Adhaeribacter arboris: one gene and its partner. Each later gene encodes a partner of the first gene's protein in a complex. Links are inferred from orthologs where the notes say so. Each region holds a gene or a part of one and is shown on either strand. Other genes may lie near its edges.

The links.
Region 2: the proteins of carA (region 1) and carB are in contact, whole or in part, in a solved structure (PDB 1KEE), measured with the Escherichia coli proteins. The link is inferred for Adhaeribacter arboris from one-to-one orthologs.

Annotation. Positions count from the first base shown.
Region 1 is NZ_PYFT01000001.1:3,230,255-3,241,398, reverse strand. Bases 1-2,847 are described here. They hold carA (glutamine-hydrolyzing carbamoyl-phosphate synthase small subunit), read left to right. Parts: upstream 1-795; coding sequence 796-1,899; downstream 1,900-2,847. Other genes in these bases: eno (phosphopyruvate hydratase), read left to right, coding at 1,985-2,847; rplQ (50S ribosomal protein L17), read left to right, coding at 185-712; AHMF7605_RS13455 (DNA-directed RNA polymerase subunit alpha), read left to right, coding at 1-179. Also shown: more of eno, read left to right, coding at 2,848-3,262; AHMF7605_RS13435 (FtsB family cell division protein), read left to right, coding at 3,338-3,637; AHMF7605_RS13430 (murein L,D-transpeptidase catalytic domain family protein), read left to right, coding at 4,167-4,994; AHMF7605_RS13425 (Ldh family oxidoreductase), read right to left, coding at 5,058-6,119; AHMF7605_RS13420 (family 1 glycosylhydrolase), read right to left, coding at 6,300-8,537; glf (UDP-galactopyranose mutase), read right to left, coding at 8,524-9,717; AHMF7605_RS13410 (glycosyltransferase family 1 protein), read right to left, coding at 9,771-11,021. UniProt on the Escherichia coli protein: Small subunit of the glutamine-dependent carbamoyl phosphate synthetase (CPSase).
Region 2 is NZ_PYFT01000001.1:4,089,449-4,101,117, reverse strand. What follows is about bases 8,298-11,669. They hold carB (carbamoyl-phosphate synthase large subunit), read left to right. Parts: upstream 8,298-8,655; coding sequence 8,656-11,469; downstream 11,470-11,669. Other genes in these bases: AHMF7605_RS16865 (hypothetical protein), read right to left, coding at 8,379-8,609. Outside these bases: AHMF7605_RS16910 (DUF4403 family protein), read left to right, coding at 1-103; AHMF7605_RS16905 (heavy-metal-associated domain-containing protein), read left to right, coding at 308-544; AHMF7605_RS16900 (MBL fold metallo-hydrolase), read left to right, coding at 582-1,916; AHMF7605_RS16895 (hypothetical protein), read right to left, coding at 2,075-2,371; AHMF7605_RS16890 (Hsp20/alpha crystallin family protein), read right to left, coding at 2,976-3,419; AHMF7605_RS16885 (DUF983 domain-containing protein), read right to left, coding at 3,763-4,158; AHMF7605_RS16880 (YwbE family protein), read right to left, coding at 4,320-4,514; AHMF7605_RS16875 (PQQ-dependent sugar dehydrogenase), read left to right, coding at 5,510-7,000; AHMF7605_RS16870 (SDR family NAD(P)-dependent oxidoreductase), read right to left, coding at 7,212-8,228. UniProt on the Escherichia coli protein: Large subunit of the glutamine-dependent carbamoyl phosphate synthetase (CPSase).

The DNA of each region.
Region 1 (11,144 bases):
ATTGCTTAAAGGCTGCTGATATAAAAACATTAGGCGATCTAGTGCAATTAGATATGCAGGATATGATGAAGTTCCGTAATTTTGGAAAGAAATCCCTTACTGAGTTGGAAAACTTAGTGGAAGAAAAAGGACTAAATTTTGGAATGGATCTTTCCAAATACAAATTAGATGAAGATTAACTAAAATGAGACACGGTAAAAAAATTAATCATTTAGGCAGGACTTCCGCTCATAGAAAGGCAATGTTGTCTAATATGGCATCCTCATTGATTCTGCATAAGCGCGTATCTACTACCATAGCAAAAGCAAAAGCTTTGCGTAAATATGTAGAGCCTCTATTAACCAAATCAAAAAACGATACAACTCACTCGAGAAGAACTATTTTCTCTTACTTGCAAAATAAAGAATCCTTAAAAGAACTTTTTGATCAAGTATCAAGTAAAATTGCTAATCGTCCTGGGGGATATACTCGTATTCTAAAAACAGGAAACCGTTTAGGAGATAATGCCGATATGTGCATCATTGAGTTAGTTGATTATAACGAAGCAATGTTAGGGACAGCAGCTAAAGCCACTGAAACTAAAACCAGAACAAGAAGAAGAGGCGGAAAAAGAAAGGAAAGTGAAAGCTCTTCAAACGCTGGTGCAACAGAAAATAACGCCAATTCAGTTGATAGTTCAACATCTAATTCTGAAAATGTTCAGGATGTTTAATAAATATTTAAATTTTACAATAATTTTTAAAAGGGATATGACTTAAATCATATCCCTTTTTATTTTTGCAAAACATTACATCTATGAAAGAAAAGAAAGCAGTTGACGCTATTTTATTATTAGCGGACGGTACCCAATGGAAAGGTAAGAGTCTTGGCTGTACCGGTACAAATTCAGGCGAACTTTGTTTTAATACCGGAATGACAGGGTATCAGGAGATATTTACGGATCCATCTTATTACGGACAAATCGTGATTACAACAGTTTCGCACGTAGGTAATTATGGGGTACTTAATCAGGAAGTAGAATCTAAGCAAGTCCAAATTAAGGGTCTAGTTTGTAAAGAATTTTCTGATTTTTTTTCCAGACGCTCAGCGGAGGGTTCGCTACAAGAATATTTTGAGAAAGCTGGTGTTGTTGGCATTTGTGAAATTGATACCCGAGAATTAGTCCGGCATATACGCAATAAAGGGGCTATGAATGCAATAATTTCTTCTGATATTTTAGATGTAGAAGTTCTTAAAGAAAAATTAGCAGCTACTCCTTCTATGGATGGTTTAGAACTGGCATCGCAGGTTAGTACGAGGGATGAGTATATAATGAAACCAGATAAGGTAGAATTTAAGGTGGCTATCCTAGATTTAGGTGTAAAAAGGAACATCATACATAATTTGGTAAGCCGGGGATGTGAGTGCAAAGTTTTTCCGTACGATACCTCTTTCGATGAAATGGAAGCTTGGGGGCCTGATGGTTACTTTATATCGAACGGGCCAGGGGATCCGGCTGCAACTACACAAGCAGTGGAGAGTGTTAATCGAATCTTGGATCGCGATAAACCTTTATTTGGCATTTGTATGGGTCATCAGGTTTTAGCTCAAGCCAATGGCATTGCAACTTATAAAATGCATAACGGTCATAGAGGTTTGAATCATCCAGTTAAAAATTTAATTACAGGAAAATGTGAAGTTACATCTCAAAACCATGGTTTTGCTGTAGATGGAGAAGCGGTTAAGAATAATGACCAAGTAGAAGTTACTCATATCAACTTAAATGATGGCACCATTGAAGGTATCCGGATAAAAGGTAAAAAAGCATTTTCCGTGCAATACCATCCTGAATCTTCTCCAGGCCCACATGATTCAAATTATCTCTTCGATAATTTTATTCAATTACTTAAAAATGCTTAGAGCAGTTTGAAGTTTTCTAGGACATAATTAGTAGTATTGCAACCGGTAACGTTTCCATATCATAAATTTTAACCACTTATAAAAGATGACTTTAATTTCAAGCATTAAGGCCCGCCAAATTTTTGATTCTAGAGGTAATCCTACCGTAGAAGTAGATGTTATAACAGATAACGGATTTCTAGGTCGGGCAGCGGTTCCTTCGGGAGCATCTACGGGTAAACACGAAGCCGTAGAGCTGCGCGATGGAGATAAATCGCAATACATGGGTAAAGGCGTTTTAAAGGCAGTAAGTAATGTAAACGATATTATTGCCGAGGAATTGCTGGGAGAAAATGTATTTGAGCAAAACAAGATTGATAGCTTAATGCTGGAATTAGATGGTACACCTAATAAAGGTAAATTAGGAGCAAACGCTATCTTGGGAGTTTCTTTGGCAATTGCCCGAGCTGCTGCTGAAGCCTTAGGAATGCCGTTGTACCGCTATGTGGGTGGCGTAAATGCTAACACATTGCCGGTACCTATGATGAATATCTTAAATGGAGGTAGTCATGCGGATAATTCTATCGATTTTCAGGAATTTATGATTATGCCGGTGGGAGCTCCTAGTTTCCGCGAAGCAATGCGGTGGGGTTCTGAGATATTCCATAACCTAAAAAATGTACTTCATAAACAAGGTTTGTCTACCAATGTAGGCGACGAAGGTGGTTTTGCCCCGAATATAAAGTCGAACGAAGACGCTATTAAAATTGTATTGCAAGCCATTGAAGCGGCGGGTTATAAACCTGGCGAACAAGTAATGATTGCCATGGATGCGGCTGCTTCCGAGTTCTATGATGCATCAAGCGGTCAGTATCATTTCAAAAAATCTACAGGGGATAAGCTTACTTCTGCTGAAATGGTAAGTTACTGGACGGATTGGACTAAAAAATACCCTATTGTTTCGATTGAAGATGGTATGGATGAGGACGATTGGTCGGGCTGGAAATCTTTAACGGAATCTATTGGCAGTACTACCCAATTGGTAGGAGATGATTTATTTGTAACCAATGTAAACCGTTTGCAAAAAGGTATCGACGAATCAATTGCGAATGCTATTTTAATTAAAGTTAATCAAATCGGTACGCTTACCGAAACTATTAATGCTATTAACTTAGGTCGCAGAAACGGTTATAAGAGTATTATGAGTCATCGTTCCGGTGAAACCGAAGATAATACAATTGCTGATTTAGCGGTAGCATTAAATACCGGACAAATTAAAACAGGTTCAGCTTCTCGGTCAGATAGGATGGCAAAATACAACCAGTTGCTTCGGATTGAAGAAGAACTGGGCGAAACGGCTTACTTCCCCGGTAAGAAAATGTAAAAGTAAAATAAAATTTCTTTGGCAGGACGGTAACTATTTGTTTTACCGTCCTGCTTTTTTATTTATATTTGATTTATGCAGATACAGTTGCCAAGATTTATCAGAAGTTTTTATTTTATTTCTACTGTTACTTTCCTGATATGGATGGTATTTTTTGATTCGAATGATTTTATGACTCAATATCAAATGAGTAAGAAATTGAATGATTTGGAAGCCGATAAAGAATATTATGTTCAGAAAATAGCGGAAGTACAAAAAGATCGTACGGAGCTGATGAGTAATCCGGAATTACTAGAAAAATATGCCCGGGAAAAATACTACATGAAACGGCCGGGTGAAGAAGTATTTATTTTAGTAAAAAAGCCGAAGAAGTAAAAATTATACTTAGATAAGGTTGTAATAAGAAAGCCCTGTTCTAAGCAGGGCTTTCTTATTCTAGATAAGACACAGTAAAATATTATTGCGCTTCTATTTCATTATGCTAGCTAATTAAAATGAACTACTGAGATAATAATGGTATTTAGGCCTATAACTCAGTAGTAATAAGTTGTTTCTTTTCGAGGTGTAGATTACCGAACTAATGATAGTTCTACATGGATAATTTAAATTATTCACTCTTATAAAGTATAACCAGTAATACGTTAATCCCATTTTGAAATTTAAAATATTACAACTATTTATTAGCTAATTGGTGCGAATGTACGTGGTTTTCTAAGTTCCTTTCACAGCTTGTCTCAGCAATAATTATCTATGAACTATAAAAAAGTATATTGTGTTTAGAGGGTAAATATCGAATTTGTACAAATTAAGAGTGGTAAATTGCCAGCCTTAAAATTGTTTATAACGTATAATACAATTCTGAGGCAGCTTAGAAGGTATTATTTTTCTATAAAAAGAAACAGCAATGAAACAGGAAAATAGAGATATTATTCGAAAGGTAAAGAAAGGCAATCGCCGCGTTCGCCGGATTATTCCTTTTTTGGCGCCTTTTTTCTTTGCGCACTTTCCATTACCAGCCGGAAGTTATAAAACTAAGTCGGAAAATACTCATTTATCAGCTGCTAATGCAGAAGCATTACGTTTTGCGGCTTTTCAGGTAGATGTTTATAAGCTTTACGAAGAAATTAGTTTAGAAAAAAGTGGCTTATCGCTGGATGTTTTTAATGATGCCTTATTAGGTTATCTGAACTTGAAAGCTCAAGGTCAACTATCCGATAAAAAGTTGCTGACAGTTGTTGATTTTAACAAGCCATCTACCGAAAAACGTCTTTGGGTTATTGATTTAGCAGGTAAGAAAGTTTTGTTTAACTCCTTGGTAGCACATGGTAAAAATTCCGGTGAAAACATGGCCGAAAATTTTGACAATACCGTTAGCTCGGAGAAAAGCAGTTTAGGATTTTACGTTACCCAAGATATTTACATGGGTAAACATGGAAAATCCTTAAAGCTAGTTGGTTTAGATAAAGATTTTAATACAAATGCGCTGGAACGTTGCGTAGTAATGCATGGTGCTGATTATGTAAGTGATGCTTTTATTGCGCAGCACGGTCGTTTGGGTCGAAGCCAAGGTTGTCCTGCTTTACCTATGGAAAACCATCAACAAATTATTGAAGCTGTTAAAGGTAAAACTTGTTTGTTTATTCACGCCAATAAAAAAGAATATAATTCGGATTACCTAGATGCCGAAACAGCTTTGGCGTACTATTCATCAGTAGGTAATTCTATTATTTAAAATATAGAATAAAAGTTAGAACAAAAGGGCCTTTCTCATCAAGAAAGGCCCTTTTGTTTTACTTTAAAAGGATAAAGAAAATTTATTTGCTAACGATTCTAAATCTTTTACTACGGGATCTAAAAGCGGAATACCTTCTTGAAAGCGTTTTGCCGCCATTATTCTTTCCGGATCACCCGGAATAAGAACAGGTGTTTCTTCTGATTTAGCTTTGGACTGGCGGAACGTAGTAATCCAATTATCCATGTGGGTTTTAAATTCATCAGCCGGACGAAAAGCATCTATACGCATAGCTCCAAAAAAATGTCCGATGCCTGCTCCTACGGGGTTAGTTGGTAAGGGCAAAAAACTTACAAAGGGTGGTACCCAAGGGCCATAATTGGCTCCTGATAAAACTGCCGAAAATATATCAACGATAGAACCTAAACAATAGCCTTTGTGGCTGCCGGTTTCTCCTCCTAAAGGCATTAGCGCTCCTCCTGCTTTTAGTTCGTTTGGATTAGTAGAGTTTTGACCTTGGGCGTCTTGTATCCAGCCAAGGGGTGCTTCTTGATTCTTACGTTGTAAAATTTCTAGTTTACCATTGGCTGCAGTAGTGGTAGCAAAATCCGCTACAAACGCGGGTTGTTCATTCGCCGGTATAGCTACCGCAATAGGATTGGTTCCTAATAAACGTTCTAAAGAATTAGTAGGCGCAACCAACGGGCTGGCATTGGTCATAGCTATACCAATCATATCTTTTGCTAAGGCTTTCATGGCATGGTAACCCGCAATACCAAAATGATTTGAATTTTTTACTGAAACCCAACCAGTACCAGCTACTTGGGCTTTTTGTATGGCAATTTCCATTGCGTGGGGAGCAACTACTAAACCTAAACCGCTGTCTCCGTCTACTACCGCTGTACTGGGTGTCTCGTGTACTACTTTTACGTCTGGAGTAGCATTAATCCGGTTTGTTTCCCAGAGGCGTACGTAACCAATTAGCCGGGCAATACCATGTGAGTCAATGCCTCTTAGATCGGCAGATAATAATACTTCCGTAGCTAAATCAGCATCTTCTTCGGGGCAGCCAATACTTTGAAAGACTTGTTTGGTAAAGGTATAAAGATGATCGTAAGAATACATAGTGAAGCTAAATTGTAATGACTGAAGCCAAAAGTAGAGTTTATTCTTTAACTCTGACGTATTGACATGACTGATGAAAACATTACGGTAAAGTTATGAGCTTTCATCTTAACTAAAACAAAAATAAAAAGCTGCCCAGATTACGAACAGCTTTTTACTATTAAATTCTTAGAATTAGACTTAACCGCTTAGCTTTTCTTCTGCAGGAAATAGATCTTTATCTCCAGAAGTCCTTTCTCGAGCCAACGTTTGCATAATTTCTGGAATACAACGATGCAGAGCATTTTCTATCGATGGCATGATATAAGATTTAGTGCTTTCTAACGCTGAATTCTTTGGCCGATAAGCCGGCAGGTTAAAAGACGAGATGGGTTGCCTTTCTATATGTACATCCTTTAAAAGAGCAATATCTGCTATTAATTCCGCTAATTCTGCCCAGGTAAAGTCTCCTGAATTAGTTAAATGCCAGATACCATTCGCCCGATCAATTAATAAATCTAAGGAATGTTGCACCAAGTCCGGCACATAAGTAGCTGAAATTTTTACATCGTTTACTGCCGCAAAGGGAATACCTTGCAGGAATGATTTTAGAGCAAAGTGAACAAAGTTATCCCGGTCCCAAATTCCAAAAAAAGCACTTGACCTGATTATTAAAGCTTCCGGCAGAATGCGTAGTATTTCTTTTTCAGCTAGGAATTTACTATTACCATATACATTTTGGGGATTCGGTTGATCCTCCTCCACATAAGGGCCAGCTTTACTGCCATCAAAAACTAAATCCGAAGAAAAAGTTAAGAGTTGAATATTAGCTGCTTTGCAAATTTTCGCTAATAAAATGGGGCCTGTCGTATTTGCCCGGTAGCATTTATTGGGTTCTCTTTCCGCATCGTCTATGCGCACATAGCCGGCCGCATTCACAATAGCCCAGGGATTATAGCGAGCTACCGCATATTTAACAGATTCCGGATTGGTAATATCCATTTCGGCCCGGCTTACTAAATAATAGTGTAATCCTCGGTCCTGGCAAATGCGGCCAAAGGCTTGTCCCAGCGTGCCAGTAGCTCCTGTTATGAGCACTGGTCGTTGTTTATGGTCCAGAATGGGTTTATGCGTAGGCTTAAAGATATAGGGATCTCCGTGCCGGTACGCGTAACGTTCTTCCCGGTCCCACCACCCTTTGTGCTGCAATACATCGTGGTGGTACTTTCCGGTTTGACTCAGGCTTTTCAGCATACCGGCTAAAGCGGTTGGCCAGGGTTGAGTTCCTATCCGTAAATCAAAAATTCCATTTTCGTAATGGCCGTTGCTACGGGTAAGCAACGAGTTCCAATCGTAAGAACCAATAAGAGCCCAGGCAGTTACCGCCAGACAATTCACCCCAGCTTGATTCAGTTCGGTAGCTGCCTCCCAAATTTCCATAAACCAGCGCATTTGTTCTTCGCGGGTACAGCATAGGTGCGCCTCCGTAATGGCAATGACCCCTTGATAGCGTTGCCAGGCTTCTTGCAATAATTCTTTAATTCCGGCTCGTTCTACCCCTTTTACCCGTACAGCTTCTACATCGGCGTATTTATGCCGGCCGTTATTACCGTGCGTATGCAGCGGGAAAATAGACAAATGCTCATCTAAGTACCGTTCGCTGGTGATATAATGGTTAATTCCGAAAATATCGGGCGGGAGAGGGCTTTCAACAAATTCGAGTAATTCCTCCGCGGAAAGGCCCGTAGTTATTAAATACTGCCAAAGTTTATGTTCAGGAGTAACCTTACCGCACAGTAAATCGAAGGTTAACCATCGGCGCTCGTTTTCAAATTCTGCCTGATAGGCTAGTAGTTTGGTGCTATGCGATTTTCCTAAATCTTCCGTTTGAACCAACTTGGCATCCGGATTAATTTGCCGGATGGCTTGCATAGCAAGTTTAGTACCTTTTACCTGATTTAATAATGCCCGAACAAAATCTTTATCGGAGGTTTGATGCGGATACCAAAAACCATAAAGGCAGCTAAACCGGGCGGTAGTGAGGGGTTCGTTAACGGGAGTATAATAGTTAACCCAAGGATAGCGTTCTGCTACCATTCGGGCATATTGCGCTAGTAAAGGCGCAAAATTATCACTTGCTAAATTGGTATAAATCGGCCCGCTACCGTGGTGGACCAAACCAACAATGGGGTCGATTTTTAATTGCTGCAAACGCTGCAATCTTTCATCCGACCAAGACCAGTTTGGCGTGTCCAGGCTTTGAGGAGCAACGTGCTCCCAAAGCACTGGGTAACGCAATTTTTTTATTCCTAAGGAGGCAAATAGATCCAGATCACTTATGCGATCCCGATGACCGTTTCTGCTTAACTGGTCGAAGAACTGTTCTCCTACCCGGTTACAACTGCATTCAACTCCGCCCCATAAATCAATGATCGCCATTTTTACTGGAGATTTTGATAATAGACCCGTTCAAAGATTTTCCTTTTACTACGATCTTCTCAATTTCTGCAATGGATTTATCTTCTTCTGTTTTCTCGGTAAGTTTTTTATACAGTGTAAGTGCCTGGGCTACCACCTGATCCATGTTATAGTATTTATAAGTAGCTAACCGGCCTACAAAGTGAACATTCGGGGTTTGATCGGCTAATTTTTTGTATTTATTATACAACTCGGCATTTTCTGGCCGTGGAACCGGATAATAAGGGTCTCCGTCGGCTTGTGGGTATTCATAAACCACGCTGGTTTTCGGATGTTTTTGACCGGTTAAGTATTTAAATTCAGTTATCCGGGTATAAGCGTGTTCGTTCGGATAGTTTACCACCGCCGTTGGCAGGAAAGTTTCGGTATTTAATGTTTCGTGTTTAAAATCCAGGGAGCGATAAGGCAATTTACCGAACTGATAATCAAAATATTCATCTACGGGCCCAGTAAAAATCATTTCCTTAAACGGAATCACGTCTACAATTTCCTTGTAGTCGGTATTCAGCATTATTTTAATGTTCGGGTGCGCCAGCATTTTCTCGAACATAGCTGTAAAACCATTTAAAGGCATCGCCTGATACGTATCGGTGAAGTACCGGTTATCGCGGTTGGTGCGGGTAGGTACCCGGGAAGTAACAGATTTATCTAGTTCTGATGGGTCCATGCCCCATTGTTTACGAGTATAATTCCGGAAGAATTTTTCATATAATTCACGGCCCACTTTACTTACCACAACATCTTCGGATGTACGTACTACGGGCACTTGCTCCGCTACCGACTCAAACCAGTCTTCTAACTCAAAAGAAGTAAGGTTTAAGCCATATAATTTATTAATAGTATCTAGGTTAATCGGAATAGGTACTAACTGTCCATCTACGCTGGCTAACACGCGGTGCTCATACGAACGCCAATCGGTAAATTGTGACAAATAATCGAAAACGTCTTTGGAATTGGTATGGAAAATATGAGGCCCGTATTTATGGACTAAAATACCTTCTTCATTGTAATGATCGAATGCGTTTCCGGCAATGTGCGATCTTTTGTCAATAATTAATACTTTTTTATTAGAACGGGTAGCAAGGCGTTCGGCCAATACACTTCCGGCAAAGCCAGCTCCAACAATAAGATAGTCGAACATAGAGTTTCTCAATTTAATAGTTTAACAATTTGGGTTAGTTTAAAGCTAGGAGCTTACTTTGATTTTTCGGTGATAGCAATTTGAATTAAGTTTACCATATTCTGCCAGGTATGATCCCAGGAGATATTGGCTAAAAAAGCATCTGTTTGGGCAAGCCATTCTGAATCGTTACGTTGCAGTAATGCTTTTTCCAGAGCCTCAACAAACTCAGGGGGAGTAGCAGCAATATGTACCAATCCTTGATCGCCGTAAGGGCGTATTACATCCCGGATTGGGGTAGATACTACAGGTTTGCCACCGGCTAAGTATTCGGGTGTTTTAGTAGGGCTGATATATTTAGTAGATTCATTTATAGCAAAGGGCATAGTAGCTACATCCCAAGAGCTTAAATAAGTGGGTAATTCTTTATAACTTTTCCCGCCCAGATAATGAATGTTTTCAGCCTGTGGTAAAGTAGCAGGATCAATTTTAACTACGGGACCAATAATTACCCAATGCCAATCCGGGCGCATTGCGGCTACTTCGCGTAACAATTCAATATCAAAACGTTCATCTACCACGCCGTAGAAACCAAAACGGGGATGCGGAATATTTTTTTGATCTTCGGGTTCAACAATTTCTGTGCGAGCTTGAGCGAAATGGGCTTTATCAATACTGCTCGGAAAGGCATATACTTCCGGGTGCTGCGTACGTTTTGATTCGTAAATACTGTGCCCACCCGTAAATACCAGGTCAGCTTTCTTGAAAAGGTCAGCCTCTAGTTCACGTAGGCGCGGCGAAGCTCCTTTAAAGGCAGAAAGTTCGTCCATGCAATCGTAAACGGTTAAAGCGGGTTCTAAATGGCCATATACTTCCAAGGCCATAGGCGTATAATACCAGGCAATAAATTGCTTAATTTGCTGCTCTTGAATAAACTCATTTACTAAGTTAATCTGAATAGCATCTGATTCCTGCGGCGTTAAACCATGGGGTAAATGCGCTACTACAATATGTACGTTATCCTCGCGGCGGCTTATATCCAGATGTGGTTGGGCACCATGATAGAATTGCGGTTCTTCAAAGAAGAATAATCGCCCATGTTTCGCAAAACGCGAAAGTAAATGCTGCGGTCGCTGGTATACAAAATCCCAACGTAAATGCGATAAACAAACAATATCCGGCATATTCTGGATAAAGTTTTCGAGTTGATTTACATCAGCGGTAGGGCTAAGGGCATTTGCGTCATTCAGGGCAGCGGGTTTAGCGGTAGCTATTATGTTTTTTGCTTCAGGATTCAAAGAACTATTCTGGTCAAATTTTAGCATAGAGATTACGTACAGTTATTTTGTCACTTTAAATAAATTTGAAATTTATTAAGAAATTTTCAACGAAAGCTAATCAGCAATAAGGTTTTGCTTATATAAGGACTAATACGCAATATTTTTTAA
Region 2 (11,669 bases), 850 kb from region 1 along the record:
TATTCGCTCCTTTACGCCGGATAATATTTATCTTACGCCAACTTCCATAAAAGCCGTAGTAAATGCTCAGGGAAATTTAACGGTGCAAATTGTAAAACTCTAAACCGCGGATTACCGCAGATTACACGGATTCCGCGGATTCTTATTTTGAATCATAAATTTAAGTTTTACCTCTTTGTTTCCCCAATTTGTGGCAGCTAAATTTTATACATCTCCGTTAAAACTATATAACAGCCAGGAGCAAAGAGCCGCGTATCTTTGTTATATAAAATTTAGAATGGAACAAAAATTTAGAATGGAATACTTTATGAAAACTTTAAAATTTAAAACTAATATTAACTGCAGTAATTGCGTGGCTACCGCTAAACCCTATTTAGATGCTTTACCGGATGATACCAACTGGAACGTAGATACCACAAATCCCGAAAAAATTTTAACGGTACAAGGCGAGGCTGTTTCAGCGGCAGAAGTAGTAGAAAAAGTAAAGCAAGCTGGTTTTAAAATAGAAGAACAGAAAAGCTTATTCGGTAAATTATTTTCTTAAATCGTATCTTGCCGCTGTAATTTAAAGTGGTTAAGTTATGAAAATTGAGCAGTTTGAAGATAAAGGTCTGGCCCATTTCTCTTATATAATAAGTAGTGAAGGGCAAATGGCAGTAATTGACCCTGCCCGTAATCCGCAGCCTTATTACGAATATGCTAACTTGCACGACGCCTGTTTGGTAGCCGTAATAGAAACCCACCCGCACGCCGACTTTGTGAGCAGCCACCAAGAAATAGCGCATACCAAAGAAGCTACTATTTATACCAGCAAACTTACGGGTGCCACTTATGAACACCAGGCCTTTGATGAGGGCGATAGCATTCAGGTGGGCGAAGTAACCCTGCATGCGATTAATACCCCGGGGCACTCTCCGGATAGTATTTCCATCCTGGTAAAAGATGAATTTGGTCAGGCCATAGCGTTGTTCTCCGGCGATACTTTGTTTATCGGCGATGTGGGCCGCCCGGATTTACGGGAAAACGTGGGCAGTATTACCAGCAAGCGCGAAGATCTGGCCCACCAAATGTACCACTCCATCCGCGAGAAAATTATGCCTTTGCCCGACGAAGTAATTGTGTATCCTGCCCACGGAGCGGGTTCGTTGTGCGGCAAGGGTATGAGCGAGGCCAAACGCAGTTCTATTGGCGCCGAAAAAAAAGGCAATCCGGCGCTACAGGAAATGAGTGAAGCAGAATTTGCCAAGTACCTGCTCGCCGATCAGCCATTCGTACCTAAATACTTTGCTTATGCCGTTGAATTAAATAAACACGGCGCTCCTGCGTATAAGCCAAGCATTAATCATGTTCCTCATCTGCCGCCTCATTATTTATTAGATAAAAATACCTTGATTATTGATACCCGTCCTGGAAAATTGTTTAAGCAAGGCCATTTACCCAGTGCCATTAACTTGCAGGAGGGAGCAAAATTTGAAACTTGGCTAGGTTCAGTGGTTGGTCCGCAGGAAAAGTTTTATTTAATCGCGGATTCTGTTCTGACTCTGGAAACAGTTATTGCTAAAACTGCTAAAATTGGTTATGAACGCAACATTAAAGGAGCCATTGTAAATCCGGAAAACCAAACCGAAAAATCGGATATGGCGGATACCGCCGCTTTTAAATCCGACTTGGCGGCATTTACTATTATTGATATTCGTAATAACAACGAAGTAAAAGAAGGCAAACTTTTCCCAACGGCAATACCTATTCCTTTACCGGAACTACGCGAGCGTATTCACGAAATTCCAGTTGATAAACCCATTATGGTGCATTGCGCGGGCGGTTACCGTTCGGCGGCCGGAGCTTCCATTATTAGCCGCAATATTAAAAATCAACCAGTTTATGATTTAAGCGAAGCCGTTAAAGAGTTTAGTTAAAGAGGAAATTAAAAATATTTCGTTGTTAGGAAAGTATAAGCGGTTTATTTAACTTTTATACTGGTATAAATTACATAATCAACTCCGTGCTAGGTAACACGGGAGTTCTGGTAACGTTCTTATAGAACGCCTGTAACTATTTGTTAAAGTTTTTTTAATTATGGTTGGATTTGTTTAAGATAAGCTTCCAGTTGTGCTTCGAAGCTGGTTTTGGCTGTGTTAAATAAATTCTTCTTTTCTTCCCGCGTTAATTCTTCTTCCAGCAAAGGCCGAATTTGAGTTTCTATTACTCGTTTTAGTCTATCAAGATACTCTTTCTTTCCATCCGCTCCCTGGGTGTAAATCAGCAAATAAGCTTTATTGGCTAAACTAAAGAAATCATAGATACTATCTTCGGAATAAGTGAGCTGATGTACTTTGTCCAGAACGGGATTTACTAAAGTATGGAAACTCATAAACGGAATAGTTTAAGTCAGAAGAAATAAAATTTTCTAGGTACGATCTTCTCGTATAAAGTAGCCGGATAAATATCGCTTAAATAAAAATTTACTTCTAATATTTAAGCTATTTTTTTATAAATCTGGCTTTTTTTAAAGAAGAGAGTGTGCAATCGCATTGGTTTAAGTCTATTTTTAAGTTAAATCAAAGACAAAAGCCTTATTATTGGAATTATTTACCTAGTTAAGTGAGTACTCTGGAAGGTAGACTTTTTAATAACCCATTCCTTTTTACTTTGTGTGTTTTCTTTCCCTGGATAGCAAGTACTTGATTATCTACTTTTAGTTTTAATTACTTTTTACTCATACCCGGAACCACCACTTCCAGAATATAACTGCTGGAGTTTGCCGGAAATTAGTATCTGGTAAAAGCGGGCTACTTTCCAACTTAGCTTCTAAAAGCCGGTCAATTACATGAGTCAATGGATGGAAAATTCAGGGCAGTGCTGTGGGATTGTTCAACAAGGTTGGTTTCAGAGCTATACCTCCTTTAATGGTGTTTACCTCTTAAAACCTAGACTTTATATAAAACAAAAAAAGGCGGGGAGCCCGCCTTTTGTAATTAGTGAATTTCAATTTGTTTCGCCGGTTTCACCTTGGCTTCTTCTGTTTTAGGAACAGAAATATATAAAATGCCATCTTGATATTTGGCAGAAATCTCATCTCCCTTCACTAGTCTTTCCGGTAAACTAAAGGTGCGGGTGAAAGATTGATAGTTAAATTCGCGACGAGCAAAGTGACCGTTTCCGGCTTGTTCTTCGTATTTATTTTCTTTTTGGGCCGAAACTACCAGCAAGTTATTATCTAACTCTACTTTAAAATCTTGCTTGTCCATGCCGGGGGCAGCTACTTCCAGTTCAAAAGCATCATTGGTTTCTTTAACATTTACCGCTGGCACAGACCAGTTGTTAGTACGTTGGCTTAAAGGCCAGTTGAACCAATCCCTTGTTAGCATATCATCAAAAAAGGAAGGGATGGTTGGAAATAAGCTTTGATCGTTTTTCATTAAAGTTCCCATTTTTAATTCCTCCTTTAATTTTATGATTTAAATTAATTTTAGAATACAATAGGCTACTAACAAGGCACTTGCCAAACTAACTTTCTGTAAAGTTGACAGATTTTAGAACTGATTTTCAGCGAAAATTCTGAAAAAATTTCAGAGAAGTTACCCGTTAAAAGAATAAATCACAGTCGGTTTGGCAGTATTTCCAACTTAGCCGGGAAATAACCAGGAAATAACCAGGTAAGTCTAAAAATTAAACAAGCTATTAGTATGGATATCTTAAAAGAGAATACCACCTCGGATAAAAAAACAGGCAGGTAGCAGCCATTAACGCATTTAACAAAGCTTACTTCTTAGCGATCTGGTTACATGGCCCCTCGTAACGGACAAAAATATTAATCCATACGGCCCGCGATAAGCGAAACATTATAGGTAATAATCCTACTACAATAACGGTGATGGTAATGACTACCATGCCCAGAGTTAATTCTTTTACGAACTGGCTTAATACAAACAAAACAATTAAAAATATACCGGTACTAAAACCAAAGCTCACGTACATGGCGCCGTAATAAAAACCTGGTTCCGGTTCAAAGTTCTGGCCGCAGCAGGGGCATTGTTGGTACATATCGGCAAACCGACTAGTATACAAAGTGCCGGGCGGAAACATATTAGCTTCCCGGCACCGAGGACATTTTGCCGCAATAACACTGTACAACCACGATGGCTTCTGATTCTTCATAGTAATAACCTCCAGAAACGTATACTTATTTTTTACTAAAAAGTAAACGGAAACAATTACGTTGCAATGGGAATAACAGACAAAGTATTTTGAGGGATACTATTTAATTGTAAAAAACAATCTCTTTTTACCTTTAAGCATACGTGCAATTTCAAGAACAACTATTCCAATATCTCTACTACCCGTCCAATCTGGCCATCTGCAAGCCTTACTTTTATTCCTCGCGAGTGATAAGCAGAACTGGTAAGCAAATCTTTTACAATTCCTCGGGTACGTTTGCCAGTGCGCTGATCTTTTTTTAAAACAATGGCTACTGCCAGGCCCGGATAAATAGCATCACGATTCGTTCCGTTCATAATTAGTTATAGAATGCGGGTATAAGAAAAACAGAATGCTAAAATACCTTTTTAACTGTTCGAACCAGCACAAAGTTAAACGAACGTTAACTAAAAATGAATAAGCCGTATTTTAACAAGTTATTATCCAGAGTTTTAACAGGCAGTAATGAAGCGTTAAACACTTTACTTTGACTATAGAGTATCTTCTAAGATTATAATTCCAGGGCAAGAACCATCCCGAGGCGCGACAAAAGTAAATTTATACCTTAACAAACCCACTGTTATTAGGTAAGTTCGAACTGAATCGCATTTTAAGCTCTAACGTGCATGGATACACAGTTCCAGAAACAAATAATAACTCCTATGTTTTAACATTTCATTTAATATAAGCAAAGATATTGCAACGGCAGGATCATTGTTGCAGAATGTATACAAAACTGGATTAGTTTAATTATTAATTAGATTAAAGTACGCCAAAATCTAATTCAAATCTTATTGGCATTAAATTATTTTAAAAATTTTACAAGATTAATTTGCTTTTATTTTATTTATAATTCATTATTTATCAAATAATTGTAACTTTATACCAAATAATTGCAAAATTTTATATAGAAAACTGGATATATTTTCAAAATTTCGGCCGGATTTTTGGTAAAGTTGTTATTCGTTGTAAAAAGTAAGTACAAAGCGTATATCTTTTAAATAAGGAACCCTAAAATTTACTAAAATGTTGAAAATTGATTGCTTACAATAGGTATATAATATTTTTTAAAGAAATACTTTATAATATCCTATTTTAAAATCTTTTGAGCTAAGTATACGTATAAAAATGTTACTCATTAGAAAGCTGTAATTTAATTTTCAATAGTTATATACTGGTATTTTTAGGAATAAAATTAGAGAAAATAATAAAAATCAGTAAAAAATTTAAATAAAGCACCTAATTTTACATAGATAAATTACAATATATAATTTGGCATAAAAGAATTTGCCTTTTTGAAGCTTGCATTCTAATGAAAATTAAATTATACCAGTCCTATCTTTTTCATGCTTTTGTAATGTTAGCGGGATTTCTTACATCCTGTTCTAAACCAAAGCAAGAATTAAGAGAAATTAAATTAGCCGTAAAGCACCTGCTTGAAGATGTGGAGGATTTATCGCAGGTGCATCTGGCAAGCGCTGTAACCGAAGAAGTTCAATTTAACAGGATTGAACTACAAAATACCACCGATCACCACACCAGCCTTACCGTTGGCCCGGACGGCAAATTATACGCCAGCACCATTGACGGACGAATCAAGAGATTTACAATAAAATCAGATGGCACTTTAAGTAATCCGCAAATTATTTATTCTTTACAAGATGTAAGTGGGAAACGGGTTCCACGCTTAACTATTGGCTTGACCTTTGACCCCGCTTCTACCCCTACTAATTTAATTGCCTGGGCAACGCATAGCACTTTCATGTTTATGGATGGCCCTGATTGGGATGGTAAATTAACTCGTTTATCCGGCCCTAATCTGGAAACTGTACAGGATGTATTAGTCAACCTACCCCGATCGGCAAAAGACCATTTAACAAACAGCATTGCTTTTGGTCCGGACAAGGCGCTTTATTTTTGTCAGGGCAGCAATACGGCTATGGGTGGCCCCGATAGTACCTGGGCTAATCGCCGGGAACATTTACTTTCTGCCGCCATTTTACGCTTAGATTTAACGAAATTACAAGGGGCAACACTGCCCCTTAATGTAAAAACAGACGATGGTGGAAATTACAACCCTTTTGCGCCGAATGCTCCTTTAACTATCTATGCCAGCGGAATTCGTAATGCATACGACTTATTATGGCACAGCAACGGACAATTATACGTAACTACAAACGGATCTGGTGCCGGAGGAAATACCCCCGCGTCGGTAGCAGGTATCCGTCGGCCGGATGGTAGTTTCTATTCAGGTCCTAAAGTACCGGCTGTTAGCAATGTATTGGAAGATCAGAAAGATTATCTGTTACGCGTGGAAAAAGGAGGCTATTATGGTCATCCAAATCCTAGTCGGGGCGAGTACATTATGAATGGAGGAAATCCGACGGAAAAAATGGATCCGGCTCAATTTAATCAATACCCGGTAGGCATTCAACCAGATCCTAACTGGCGCGGATTTGCTCATGAATTTCCGGTGCATAATTCGCCAAATGGTATAATAGAGTACAAGGGCAATGCCTTTAAAGGTCAGATGAAAGGGAAAATTCTGGTAGTACGTTTAATGGGAAACCGGGATATAATGGTATTAGCTCCAAGTAGCCGAACCAAGAATATTATCCGGGAAACTCCTGGAAGAGCTATTTCCGGATTCGCAGATTTCATGTTGCCGCTCGATTTAACCGAAGATATGAACACTGGCAATATTTATGTATCAGAATATGGAGGCGATGGCAAAATCACCCTCCTGAAACCTGTGCTAAAAGAACCAACTTCTATGATAACGTTTAGCAGCCTCTTTAATTAGCTGATTACTGTTCTTCGTTATTTTGTTTTATTTACTGTTATTCTGATTATACCTTCATTTTTATATTTTTTCGTAAAGAAATCAAGAAAGTAAAAGCGTATAGTAGTAGAATAAAAATTTAAATTTTTTATTGAAAACAAGGATGACCTTGGCAAACTGTTTTAAAATAACAGTTGCCAAGGTCATCCTTGTTTTATTCAGCCTTCTTTACTCATATTTCATTATTTTCTTGAGCCGCCCGGCTAGCTCGATTTTGCAAATAATCCGGAATCAAGTCAGATTCGTTTTCGTAACCGCGCGAATTAATTTCATTCCCATTTTCTTCCGGTAAAATTTTGTTGGTTAAGCTAAGCATATCTGAGGTTAGTTCGGGAAGTACATTATTTGCTAATGCCAGAATCTTAGCCGGAAAATTTGTTAATACTTCGGCTTCGCCGTACCGGCAGGCATCAATTATTTTGCGAGCGGTTTTTTCTACCGCCGAGGAAATGAGCAAACTCGCTCCTACTGTTGTAAACCAGGCATATTCTTTTTCGGACTGGCCCTTTACTTTGATATTGCGGTTGCTACCGGTGCGGGTTAAACCGGGATTAACGGTGGTTACTAAAATGCCATCTTTTTTTAACTCTTGCCGGAAACCATTCGATAATCCTACTAAGGCAAATTTGCTCGCACTGTAAGGTACCAAGTGCGGAATACTTACTTTACCACCTACCGAAGCAATATTTATAATGCGCCCTTGACCGCGTTCTTTCATGTGCGGGATGGTAGTCCACATTGTATAAAGCGGGGCCCAAAAATGCGTATTAATAGCTTCTTCGAAATCAGCTAGAGTCATATCAGCGAGCGGACCAGCCTGAATAATACCAGCATTGTTTATAAGCACGTCAATGCGCCCGTAGTATTTTATTACGCGCTGAATGAATTGCTCTGCCTGCACCCGGTTGGTTACATCGCCGGGAATCGCTAAAACTTCCCCGCCCCGTTCCGTTAATTCCTGTTCAGCCTTTTTTAGTTGCTCTTCGGTGCGGGCGCAGATGGCTAATAAAGCGCCTTCAGCAGCCAACTGGCGGGCCAGCACCAAACCTAAACCTCTTGAGCCACCGGTAATAACAACTACTTTATTCTGAAAAGAGTATTTATTTTGCTGCCGCGCCAAGGCCCGAACGGCTATTATTGCTCCTATACCGGCCGTAGCCCAAAGCCAAGGATTATTTTTTGTTGTCATAATTTTAGAAGGCGTATCGTTAATAAATAAAAAATTAAGCCCTATGTTTACCGGGGTAACATTTCTACGCGAACAATAACGGAAAGATGAGTTTTGCCTCAACAATTCTCTTAAAACAAGGTGCAGTCTTTAAGTTTCGAACTTAAAAATTTATTCTATTGATTTTGGTTTAATCTTTTCAGGATAATTTATTATGTAGCCAATTATGACCAGCCATTTTTGGTATTCAAAAGAATCAACTACCTCTTTCTGATAGCAATTATCCAAGACAAAAACATAATTTTTAAAATTTTCTAAAAATCTTCCGGTAAACCTTCGAATGGCTGAAGCTTTTCTATTTATTAACGAATCTGGGGTATTAGTTAAAAAATTGCCTTTCAACTTTTAAGTTTTTGTCTACCTTTGCGCAATTTATACTTACAGCAACATGCCCCGAGATACCAGCATTAAATCCATTTTGATTATTGGTAGCGGTCCCATAGTCATTGGTCAGGCCGCCGAATTTGATTACTCCGGTACCCAGGCCGCCCGCTCCCTCCGCGAAGAAGGCATCGAAGTAACACTCATTAATTCTAATCCGGCTACCATTATGACGGATAGTGTTACCGCCGATAATATTTACCTGAAACCCCTGGAGAAAAAGTACATTGTTGAGATTCTGCAAAAACATAAGATTGATGCGGTGCTGCCTACCATGGGCGGTCAAACAGCGTTGAATCTGGCGATTGACTGCGAAAACGCTGGTATCTGGAAAAAGTACGGGGTACGGATAATTGGTGTGGATATTAAAGCCATTGAAACCACCGAAGACCGGGAAAAATTCCGGCTGAAAATGCTCGATCTGGGCGTTAACGTGTGTAAAGGCAATACAGCTACCTCCTTCCTGGAAGGAAAAGAAATTGCCCAGGAAATTGGGTTTCCATTGGTAATTCGGCCCTCTTTTACCTTAGGCGGAACCGGTGGGGGCTTTGTGAACGACCCCACTGAATTTGATAAAGCTTTGAACCGCGGCTTGCACGCTTCGCCTATCCACGAAGTGCTGGTCGAGCAAAGTATTGTGGGCTGGAAAGAATACGAACTGGAATTACTCCGCGATAACAACCAGAACATTATTATTATCTGCTCCATCGAAAACTTCGATCCCATGGGCATTCACACCGGCGATTCCATTACCGTAGCACCCGCTATGACTTTACCTGATACGGTTTATCAGAGGATGCGCGATTTAGCCATTAAAATGATGAACGGGATTGGTCAGTTTGCCGGTGGTTGTAACGTGCAGTTTGCGGTAAACCCGGAGAACGACGATATTATTGCGATTGAAATTAATCCGCGGGTGAGCCGTTCTTCGGCGCTGGCTTCTAAAGCTACGGGTTACCCCATTGCCAAAATTGCCGCAAAATTAGCCATTGGCTACAACCTCGACGAATTAAAGAACGCGATTACCAAAACGACCTCGGCTTTCTTTGAGCCGGCCCTGGATTACGTGATTGTAAAAATACCGCGTTGGAATTTCGATAAATTTAAAGGCGCCGACAAACGATTGGGCCTGCAGATGAAATCGGTGGGTGAGGTAATGGGCATCGGGCGTACTTTTCAGGAAGCCTTGCAGAAAGCGTGTCAGAGTTTAGAGATTAAGCGAAACGGAATTGGCGCCGACGGCAAAGAAATGACTAATTACGATCAGCTGATTGATAGTCTTACCAATGCCAGCTGGAACCGCTTGTTTAGCGTGAAAGATGCCATGCGGTTCGGTATTCCTACTTCCACTATCCAGAAAATAACTAAAATAGACCCTTGGTTTTTGCACCAGATAGAAGAACTGGATGCCGTAGAAAAATTACTGCGCAAATATACCCTGGATACCTTGCCGGTGGATCTTTTCCGGAAAGCCAAACAACAAGGCTATGCAGATCGGCAGATTGCCTATTTACTCAACTGTTTGGAAAGCGAAGTGCACGCCAAACGTACCGAGTTGGGCATTAATCGGGTATTTAAACTGGTAGATACCTGCGCCGCCGAATTTGAAGCGAAAACGCCTTATTACTACTCTACTTTCGAGGGCGAAAACGAAAGTGTGGTAAGCAACCGGAAGAAAATAGTAGTATTAGGTTCTGGTCCTAACCGTATTGGGCAAGGAATAGAGTTTGATTATTCGTGCGTACACGGGGTATTAGCGGCTAAAGAGTGCGGCTACGAAACCATCATGATTAACTGCAACCCCGAAACGGTTTCCACGGATTTTGACATTTCCGATAAACTATACTTTGAGCCGGTGTTTTGGGAGCATATTTACGATATTATTCTTCATGAAAAACCAGAGGGTGTCATCGTGCAGTTGGGTGGCCAGACCGCTTTGAAACTAGCCGAAAAGCTCGACCGGTACGGCATTAAAATTATAGGTACTTCATTCGAGGCTCTGGATTTAGCCGAAGACCGCGGCGCTTTCTCTACTTTACTAAAAGAAAATAATATTCCGTATCCGCCGTTTGCGTCCGTGCAAAGCGCCGATGAAGCCCTGGTGGTTTGCAAAGATTTAAAATTCCCGCTGCTGGTTCGGCCAAGTTACGTGTTGGGTGGACAAAGCATGAAAATTGTCATTAATGAGAAAGAACTCGAAGCCCAGGTAGTAGATATTGTAAAAGATAATCCGGGCAACAAGGTACTTCTCGACCATTTCCTCGACCGGGCCATTGAAGCCGAAGCGGATGCTATTTGCGACGGCGAAGAAGTGTACATTATCGGGATTATGGAACACATTGAACCCGCAGGCATTCACTCCGGCGATTCTTACGCAGTGTTGCCGCCATTTGATTTAAGCGAAAACGTTATTCGTCAGATTGAGGAGCATACTAAAAAAATCGCCTTGGCCCTACGAACAGTTGGTTTAATCAATATTCAGTTTGCCATTAAGAATGAAACGGTATACGTAATTGAAGCGAATCCTCGCGCGAGCCGTACAGTACCGTTTATTGCGAAAGCTTACCAGGAGCCTTACGTGAACTACGCTACCAAAATAATGCTGGGCGAAAAAAAGGTGAAAGACTTTACTTTTAACCCGGTTAAAAAAGGATACGCCATTAAGGTACCAATATTCTCGCACAGTAAGTTCCCGGAAGTAAACAAAGAACTCGGTCCCGAAATGAAATCTACCGGCGAAGCCATCTACTTTATCGATGATTTACAGGATGATTACTTTATTAATGTCTACTCAGAGCGGAATTTGTATCTGAGTAAATAACCCCTCCACCTGCGGCACCTCCCCTTAAAACAGGGGAGGAGATGCCGGTAAAGTTGTGTGAGGTAGATTTTAAAATTCCAGTTTCGGGTATGAGGCTGGAATTTTTACTTTATATCAGTGCAAAACAAGATTTTAAAATAATTAATGAAATAAGACATTGCTTGATTTAAACTATATTTTAGGAAGGTTTTCGGAGATAT